Regions from separate parts of the Pantoea sp. NSTU24 genome, predicted to be linked through region 1. Evidence: predicted binding sites of a transcription regulator. Region 1 holds the regulator's gene; each other region holds the start of a gene.
What was found. The regulator PurR, encoded in region 1, represses purine synthesis genes. The targets are predictions, from matches to a motif close to CANGCAAACGTTTGCNTG.
Positions count from the first base shown of each region.

Region 1 (2,201 bases):
AGGCTGGATTGTGTGTGGCGATGGTGCCCGGTCATCTGGCCAGGCCACTGCTCGACAGCGGCGATCTGGCCGAGCTGACGCTGCCGGTTCCCTTTCCGGACAGTCCCTGCTGCGTCAGCTGGGCAGAAGATCGTGCATCACCCGCGACAGGCTGGTTGCTCAGCTATCTGGGTGATGCACAGACGCTTAATCAGGAGTGGTTAAGCGAAGATTAACGTCGGTAGTCGCGGAACGGGCCGTCGGCGACGGAACGACGTTCGATCAGCGTCGGGTGAACCTCAATGGTTTGCGACACTTCGCGTTTGCTGGTGATACGGTCCAGCAGCATATCCAGCGCTTTTTCACCCAACTGGGCTTTTGGCTGATGAACGGTGGTCAGGGCTGGTGCGAAATAGCGCGCGTTGCGCACATTGTCATATCCGATCACCGAAATATCCTGAGGAACGCGCAGCCCCATCTCATCGGCAGCACAAATCGCGCCCATCGCCATGATGTCGCCGCCACAGAACACCGCTGTAGGACGCTGTTTCTGCGACAGGATCTGCTGCATTGCCTGATAGCCTGATTCCGGCTCAAAGTCACCCTGAACAATCCATTCGTCCCGTGGCTGAATACCTGCTTCTTCCAGCGCTTTCAGGAAACCGGCATGGCGGCCGCCACCGGTATTACGCTCCATCTGGCCGGGGATAGCCCCGATATCACGGTGTCCGCGTTCAATCAGATAGCGGCCAGCCAGATAACCGCCCTGGAAGGCATTGTCCAGCACTGTGTCGGTGAAATCAGCGCGGGATTCGCCCCAGTCCATCACCACCATCGGGATATTACGGTTCTCTTCCAGCATCTGCAGCAGGTCGTCCGGGTATTCGGAGCACATCACCAACAGGCCGTCTACGCGCTTCTGCGCCATCATACTGAGATAGGCGCGCTGCTTTTGCAGATCGTTATGCGCATTACCCAGGATCAGCGTGTAGCCTTTATCAAAGCAGTGATTCTCAACGGCTTCGATAATTTCAGCGAAGTAGGGCGCTTCGCTGGAGGTAGCCAGAAGCCCCAGCGTGCGGGTGTGGTTCACTTTCAGGCTGCGTGCCACGGCGCTCGGCGAGTAGTGCAGTTCTTTAATCGCCTGCCAGACCGCATCACGCGTCTCTTCAGCGACAAAGCGGGTTTTGTTAATGACGTGCGAAACGGTGGTTGTGGAGACGCCAGCGCGTTTTGCCACATCTTTTATTGTTGCCATGAGAATCGGACTCCAGTGCTTATCTAACGCTATGATAAGCTTAATGTTAAACGTTTGCGTATGCTCAGGGAATTTTTCGCAAAAATGCCGCGTTTATGGCGGCTGAACAGCCGCTGGCGGAGGTAAACACGCCTGAAAAGATGCGCAAACGGAATCAGCGTTGCGCGCGTTGCGCAACGAAAGCGGGATTCTAACAAGGCTGGGCGGATAAAACGAGATTTTTACCGTATCCTGTGGGAAAATGGAGTAACCCTGAAAACAGTAAGGTTAAGAGGTGAGCAATGAGTTCCGATCTCAAACTGGCGTTAATGACCACCGTTGGCTGTCTGCTGATGATTGTGGCCTTTAGTTTTACCGCCATTCTGCACTAAAAAAAAGCCGGGACTTTCCCGGCTTTTTTTGGCTGTGTTGCGGTTCAGCGGATAGTTTTCGGCGTCATAACCCGGCGGGCACCGATGTAGTGACGCTGCCAGTAATCTTCCCCTAAGGCGCTAATCTGAATATCTTTGCCGGTACGTGGCGACTGAATAAACTTGCCGTCGCCCAGGTAAACACCGACATGATCGGCGGTGCCGCGGCCATTAATGCGGAAGAAGACCAGGTCCCCTTTCTCCAGTGATTCACGCTTGATCGGCGCGGCATCACGCAGGTGGTACATCTCGTTCGCGGTGCGTGGGATCTTAAACTTCACCAGATCTTTGTAGGCGTACCAGACCAGGCCACTGCAGTCGAAACCCGTGTGCGGTGATGTTCCGCCCCACTGATAGGGTTTACCCAGCTGGCCCATCAGCTTTGTCATCGCCGTTTCACGCGCTTTCTGGTAACGCTGACGGTGAGACTTACTCATTTTAATCGTGCCGGTTTCGCGGGCGTCCGCGTCGGCAGTTTTCAGCGTACGCTGATGACCATAACGTTTCTTTTCATGATTCTTGCTGATACGGGCAGTTTTAAGCGAGGTCTTTTT
Region 1 covers NZ_JBKIWZ010000001.1:1,111,921-1,114,121, forward strand. Annotated here, with positions in the region: gene punR (DNA-binding transcriptional activator PunR) at 1-215, shown strand, start outside; gene purR (HTH-type transcriptional repressor PurR) at 212-1,237, opposite strand; gene ACLHDD_RS05485 (YnhF family membrane protein) at 1,519-1,608, shown strand; gene ACLHDD_RS05490 (C40 family peptidase) at 1,653-2,201, opposite strand, start outside.

Region 2 (2,201 bases), 1.1 Mb from region 1:
GGTCGAAGGCTTCACGGTCAGCGAAGTCGCTGGCGGCAAGCGCATGGGCGGGAACGCCCGCCTCCTGCGCCCGCGTCAGGCCATACGCGGCGGCACGGTTGCTGAACACGGCAGCCACGCTGCCGTGAATCCGCCCGCTTGCGCAGGCGTCAAGGATGGACTGAAGGTTACTTCCGTTGCCGGAAATCAGCACAACCAGCTTTTTCATCCGTTAATAACCACACGCTCTTCAGCATCAGACGCTTTGATCACACCCAGCTTCCAGGCTTTTTCGCCCGCCGCCTGCATCAGCGCAATCGCCTTATCCGCATCGGCCGGGCTCAGGACAATGACCATGCCGACGCCGCAGTTAAAGGTGCGATACATCTCGAAACGGCTGACGTTGCCCGCCTGCTGCAGCCAGCTGAAGACGGCCGGCCACTGCCAGCTCGTCTCGTCGATGACTGCCTGGGTGTTGTCTGGCAGCACGCGTGGAATGTTTTCCCAGAAGCCGCCGCCGGTCAGATGCGCAATCGCATGTACATCGACCTGCTCAATCAGGCTCAGGATGTTCTTCACATAGATGCGGGTTGGTTCCAGCAGATGGTCGGCCAGCGGTTTGCCTTCCAGCTGTTCAGACAGCGGATCGGTATTGCTGACTTCCAGAATTTTGCGCACCAGCGAGTAGCCATTGGAGTGCGGGCCGCTGGAGCCGAGGGCGATCAGCACGTCGCCATCCTGCACCTTGCTGCCATCAATGATTTCTGACTTTTCTACCACGCCGACGCAGAACCCGGCCACGTCATAATCTTCGCCGTGATACATGCCTGGCATCTCGGCGGTTTCACCGCCCACCAGCGCACAACCTGACTGCAGACACCCTTCAGCGATACCGGTAATCACCGCAGAGGCCGTTTCCACATCCAGTTTCCCGGTGGCGTAATAGTCGAGGAAGAAGAGCGGCTCGGCACCCTGAACCACCAGATCGTTAACGCACATCGCAACCAGGTCAACGCCGATGGCATCGTGACGTTTGAGATCCATCGCCAGACGCAGCTTGGTGCCCACGCCATCGGTGCCGGAAACCAGCACGGGTTCACGGTATTTCTGCGGCAGCGCGCAAAGCGCACCAAAACCGCCCAGTCCACCCATCACTTCCGGGCGACGCGTCTTTTTCACTACGCCTTTAATACGGTCAACCAGAGCGTTACCAGCATCAATATCAACACCGGCGTCTTTGTAACTGAGAGAGGTTTTGTCGGTCACTGCGAGGTCCCCACGCGAGTTGCGGTTGGTGGTTTAAAATAAAGCGCGGCAATTCTATCAGTGCAGGCAAACGTTTGCGAGTCCGGGATTGCGCATCGGCCGAATTTCATCAATCCTCTGTTTATCCCTGTAAAAGCCGCGGTATTGCGCAAGGAGAGGTGGCGCGCCGTCCAAAAGGCGGTATAATCCCGCGATTTTTTTTTAGCTCAACTCATTCCGGGAGAACACCAATGAAGATCGTGGAAGTCAGACACCCGCTGGTCAAACATAAACTGGGCCTGATGCGTGAGCATGATATCAGTACAAAGCGTTTTCGCGAGCTGGCGTCTGAAGTGGGCAGCCTGCTGACCTACGAAGCGACCGCCGATCTGGAAACAGAGCGCGTAACCATTGAGGGCTGGAACGGCCCGGTAGAGATCGATCAGATCAAAGGCAAAAAAATCACGGTGGTGCCGATTCTGCGTGCCGGTCTTGGCATGATGGAAGGGGTGCTGGAGCACGTTCCCAGCGCCCGTATCAGCGTGGTGGGCGTCTACCGTGATGAAGAGACGCTGGAGCCAGTGCCTTACTTCCAGAAGCTGGTGTCTAACATCGAAGAGCGCCTGGCGCTGGTCGTCGATCCGATGCTGGCTACCGGTGGCTCCATGATCGCCACCATTGATCTCCTGAAGAAAGCGGGCTGCTCCAGCATTAAGGTGCTGGTGCTGGTTGCTGCGCCGGAAGGGATCGCGGCGCTGGAGAAAGCGCATCCGGATGTTGAGCTCTACACCGCGTCCGTGGATCAGGGGCTGAACGAAAAGGGTTATATCATTCCTGGACTCGGCGATGCCGGGGACAAAATTTTCGGAACCAAATAAATCGTATAGCCGACCAGAGAGTCGGCTTTTTTTTGGCAAAAAAACGTTCCCGTAACCGGTCGGGTCTGCCGTCAGGCTGACCGGCGCACCTGCTGCTGT
Region 2 covers NZ_JBKIWZ010000001.1:2,200,888-2,203,088, reverse strand. Annotated here, with positions in the region: gene purN (phosphoribosylglycinamide formyltransferase) at 1-208, opposite strand, end outside; gene purM (phosphoribosylformylglycinamidine cyclo-ligase) at 205-1,245, opposite strand; gene upp (uracil phosphoribosyltransferase) at 1,476-2,102, shown strand.
Region 2: the regulator PurR is predicted to act here: its motif matches at 1,309-1,326, upstream of purM (phosphoribosylformylglycinamidine cyclo-ligase).

Region 3 (2,201 bases), 690 kb from region 1:
GCTTTATGATCCAGGGCGGTGGTTTCGAACCGGGCATGAAGCAGAAAGAAACCAAAGCTGAAATCAAAAACGAAGCGAACAACGGCCTGAAAAATACCAAAGGTACGCTGGCTATGGCGCGCACCTCTGCGCCGCACTCTGCGACCGCACAGTTCTTCATCAACGTGGCAGATAACGACTTCCTGAACTTCCGTGATGAAAGCGTTCAGGGCTGGGGTTACTGCGTGTTTGCTGAAGTGGTTGAAGGCATGGATGTGGTTGAGAAGATTAAAGCGGTTTCAACCGGCCGCAGCGGTATGCACCAGGATGTGCCAAAGGATGACGTTGTTATCCAGAAAGTGACCGTCAGCGAGTAATGTCGCGCACCCTGTTTATCGCAGATCTCCATCTGTGTCAGGAAGAACCGGCGATTACCGCCGGTTTTCTGCATTTTTTAGCGCGCGAAGCGCCTCACTGCGACGCGCTCTATATTCTTGGCGATCTGTTTGAAGCCTGGATAGGCGATGACGATCCCAATCCGCTACATCAGCAGGTTGCCGACGCCCTGCGCGCTCTGCCGGTGCCGGTTTACTTTATTCATGGCAACCGCGATTTCCTGCTGGGTCGCCGCTTTGCACGCGCCAGCAACATGACCCTGCTGCCGGAAGAGCAGGTATTAACGCTCTATGGCCAGCGCGTGCTGATCATGCACGGTGATACGCTCTGCACGGATGATGCGGGTTATCTGCGCTTTCGCGCCAGAGTGCATAATCCCTGGATCCAGCGGCTGTTTCTGGCGCTGCCACTGCGGATCCGTAAACGGATTGCCGCGCGGATGCGGGCCGACAGCAAGCAGGCTAACCAGCACAAATCTCAGAGCATCATGGATGTGAACCCGGATGCGGTCATCGCAACCCTGCAGCGCCAGCAGGTGCCGCTGCTGATTCACGGCCACACTCACCGCCCGGCAATTCATACGCTGGAGGTGCAGGGCGAAACGGCACAGCGCGCGGTACTGGGGGCCTGGCATGAGCGGGGTTCCATGATTCAGCTTGACGCCAGTGGCATTCAGCTCACTGAATTTGACTTCTGATCTGCCGTTAAACCGACGGCATTAAGCGCGACGCAACCGTTTTCCTTCCGTCTCTGTCATGCTATTCTCTGTGCCCTTCAAAACCTGTCCGCCCGGCCAGGTCTGTTTGTTCATCCACAGGAGTTGACCGCATGTCATCCAACGCCCCGGCTCGCATCGCCATTGTAATGGGTTCCAGAAGTGACTGGGCCACCATGCAGTTCGCCGCTGACATTCTTACCAGCCTGGACGTCCCTTTTCATGTCGAAGTGGTTTCTGCGCACCGTACCCCGGATAAACTGTTCAGCTTCGCCGAAACCGCAGCGGACAATGGCTTTCAGGTAATTATTGCGGGCGCGGGTGGCGCAGCCCATCTGCCGGGAATGCTGGCAGCCAAAACCCTGGTGCCGGTGCTGGGTGTACCGGTGCAGAGCGCGGCGCTGAGTGGCGTCGATAGCCTTTACTCGATCGTGCAGATGCCGCGCGGTATTCCGGTTGGCACGCTGGCGATTGGTAAAGCCGGGGCCGCCAATGCCGCCCTGCTGGCGGCGCAGATTCTGGCGCTGCATGACAGCGCGCTGGCGTCACGTCTCGACACCTGGCGTCAGAGCCAGACCGATGAGGTGCTTAACCACCCCGATCCGCGGGAGGAGGCATGAAGCCGGTTTGCGTACTGGGCAACGGTCAGTTAGGCCGTATGCTGCGCCAGGCGGGTGAACCCCTGGGAATTGCCGTTCATCCGGTGGGTCTGGACGCCGATCCTGCGGCTCTGCCGATTGCCGACAGCGTGATCACAGCGGAAATCGAACGCTGGCCGGAAACCGCGCTGACGCGTGAACTGGCCCGTCATCCGGCTTTTGTTAACCGCGATATTTTTCCGCGTCTGGCCGATCGCCTGACGCAGAAGCAGCTGCTGGACGAGCTTGGCCTGGCCACTGCGCCCTGGCAGCTGTTAGCAGACAAAAGTGAATGGCCAGCGGTGTTTGCTACGCTGGGCGAGCTGGCGATTGTGAAAAGCCGCACCGGCGGGTATGACGGACGCGGTCAGTGGCGTCTGCGCGCCGCGGATACGCATCAGTTGCCGGATGCCTGTTACGGCGAATGCATCGTTGAACAGGGCATCAACTTTTCCGGTGAAGTCTCACTGGTG
Region 3 covers NZ_JBKIWZ010000001.1:419,571-421,771, reverse strand. Annotated here, with positions in the region: gene ppiB (peptidylprolyl isomerase B) at 1-356, shown strand, start outside; gene lpxH (UDP-2,3-diacylglucosamine diphosphatase) at 356-1,072, shown strand; gene purE (5-(carboxyamino)imidazole ribonucleotide mutase) at 1,204-1,710, shown strand; gene purK (5-(carboxyamino)imidazole ribonucleotide synthase) at 1,707-2,201, shown strand, end outside.
Region 3: the regulator PurR is predicted to act here: its motif matches at 1,102-1,119, upstream of purE (5-(carboxyamino)imidazole ribonucleotide mutase).

Region 4 (2,201 bases), 190 kb from region 1:
GGTCGAGCACGACGAAATCGGCCTCTTTACCCACGTTGAAATTGCCGATGGCCTGGTCGAGGTCCAGCGCGCGGGCACCGCCCAGCGTGGCGTGATAAAAGGCTTCGGCGGCGCTGAGGCGGTAGTGCTGTAACTGCCCGACCTTATAGGCTTCGCCCAGCGTCTGCAGCATGTTAAAGGTCGTGCCTGCGCCGACATCGGTTCCGACACCGACGCTGACCCCCTCATCCCAGCTGCGTTTCAGGTTGAACAGTCCGCTGCCAAGAAACAGATTGGAGGTGGGACAAAACGCAATAGCGGAATCGGTGTCGTGCAGACACTGCCATTCACACTCGTCCAGATGCAGACAGTGCGCAAAGACGCTACGACGGCCGGTCAGCTGATGATGATGGTAAACATCCAGATAATTTTCCCGCTCCGGGAACAGCGCTTTCACCCAGGCCACCTCCTGCGGGTTCTCGCTGAGATGGGTATGCACCCAGGTATCCGGGAACTCCTGACGCAGCTGCTGAACCTTTTCCAGCAGCGCCGGGGATGAGGTCGGCGCAAAGCGCGGCGTCAGCGCATAGCTGAGTCGTCCGCGCTGATGCCAGCGCTCAATCAGCGTCCGCGTCTGCTGGTAGCTCTGCTCCGGCGTCTCGGTCAGGTTGTCGGGCGCATTGCGGTCCATCATCACCTTACCGGCAATCAGCCGCATGTTCAGGGCTTCAGCCGCGCTGAACAGGGCCTCAACCGACTGCGGATGGACGGTGCCAAACACCAGCGCGCTGGTGGTGCCGTTTGCGAGCAGCTGATGCAGAAAGAAGGCGGACATCCGCGCCGCGTGATCGGGGCAGTGATACTGCGCCTCTACCGGAAACGTGTAGTGATTGAGCCACTCCAGCAACTGCTCGCCAAAGGCGCCGATCATCTCGGTCTGTGGATAGTGAATATGCGTATCAACAAAGCCTGGCACAATCAGCTTACCGCGCAGATCGGTAACAGGCTGGCCGGCAAGTTGTGTCGCGCAGTTCTCCCAGCTATCCAGCCCCACCACATGCCCTTCGCGCAGCAGCAGTACGCCATCGTCCAGATAGCGGGCTTTGCTGATGAGATCATCAGGATGCGTCACTGTGCCAGTGAAATCGAAAAAGCTGGCGCGTATCGCCGTGTCGGTTGCTGAGAGCATGGTTTGTCCCTTCTGAATGCGCGATTAAATATCTCTGTTAATCATTGCAACCTGCGTGCCAGTTCTGAATATAAATAAAATCCTTAATAATCAGCTAAATGCAATGAAATTCCGGCGTTGCGCAACAAAAACCACCGGATGCAGCTAAGCAACCGTTTGCGAAACGGATGCAAACGGTTGCGATTCGGTTTTATTTGAACAGCACGATTTAAGTATGGCTAATCAATAGATAACCTGCCCCTTAACGGTGCAGCCTGCCCTGAAAAAGCGCAGCCAGATGCCCGATGAAAACCGTTTACAGGCCTGACTGCTTTTCTGCGCGCAGAAGCGGAAATGAAATGCTATGGTGAAGCCATCGATTGTGAAAATGGCATAAGGAACAGTGAGATGATTATTTTTGTCACCGGTGCAACTGCCGGTTTTGGTCAAAGCATCACCCGCCGCTTTATCGAAAATGGTCATAAAGTGATTGCCACCGGACGCCGTGCTGAACGTCTCAAAGCACTGAAAGAAGAACTGGGTGACAACCTCTATACGGTGCAGCTTGATGTACGCAACCGCGCCGCGATCGAAGAGGCGGTGAGTCAGCTTCCTGCCGACTGGCGCAATATCGACGTGCTGGTCAATAATGCGGGTCTGGCGCTGGGCATTGAGCCTGCACACAAGGCCAGTGTTGAAGACTGGGAAAACATGATCGACACCAACACCAAAGGGCTGGTTTATATGACCCGCGCCCTGCTGCCGCAGATGGTGGAGCGGAATGTGGGTCATATCATTAATATCGGTTCGATTGCCGGTAGCTGGCCGTATGCCGGTGGCAACGTGTATGGTGCGACGAAAGCCTTTGTACGCCAGTTCAGCCTGAACCTGCGCACCGACCTGCACGGCACCGCGCTGCGTGTAACCGACATTGAACCAGGCCTGGTCGGCGGTACCGAGTTCTCTAACGTACGTTTTAAGGGCGACGATGACAAAGCGGATCAGGTCTATGAAGGTGCCACCGCCCTGACGCCGGAAGATGTGACGGAGGCCG
Region 4 covers NZ_JBKIWZ010000001.1:1,303,933-1,306,133, forward strand. Annotated here, with positions in the region: gene guaD (guanine deaminase) at 1-1,168, opposite strand, end outside; gene ydfG (bifunctional NADP-dependent 3-hydroxy acid dehydrogenase/3-hydroxypropionate dehydrogenase YdfG) at 1,556-2,201, shown strand, end outside.
Region 4: the regulator PurR is predicted to act here: its motif matches at 1,335-1,352, upstream of guaD (guanine deaminase).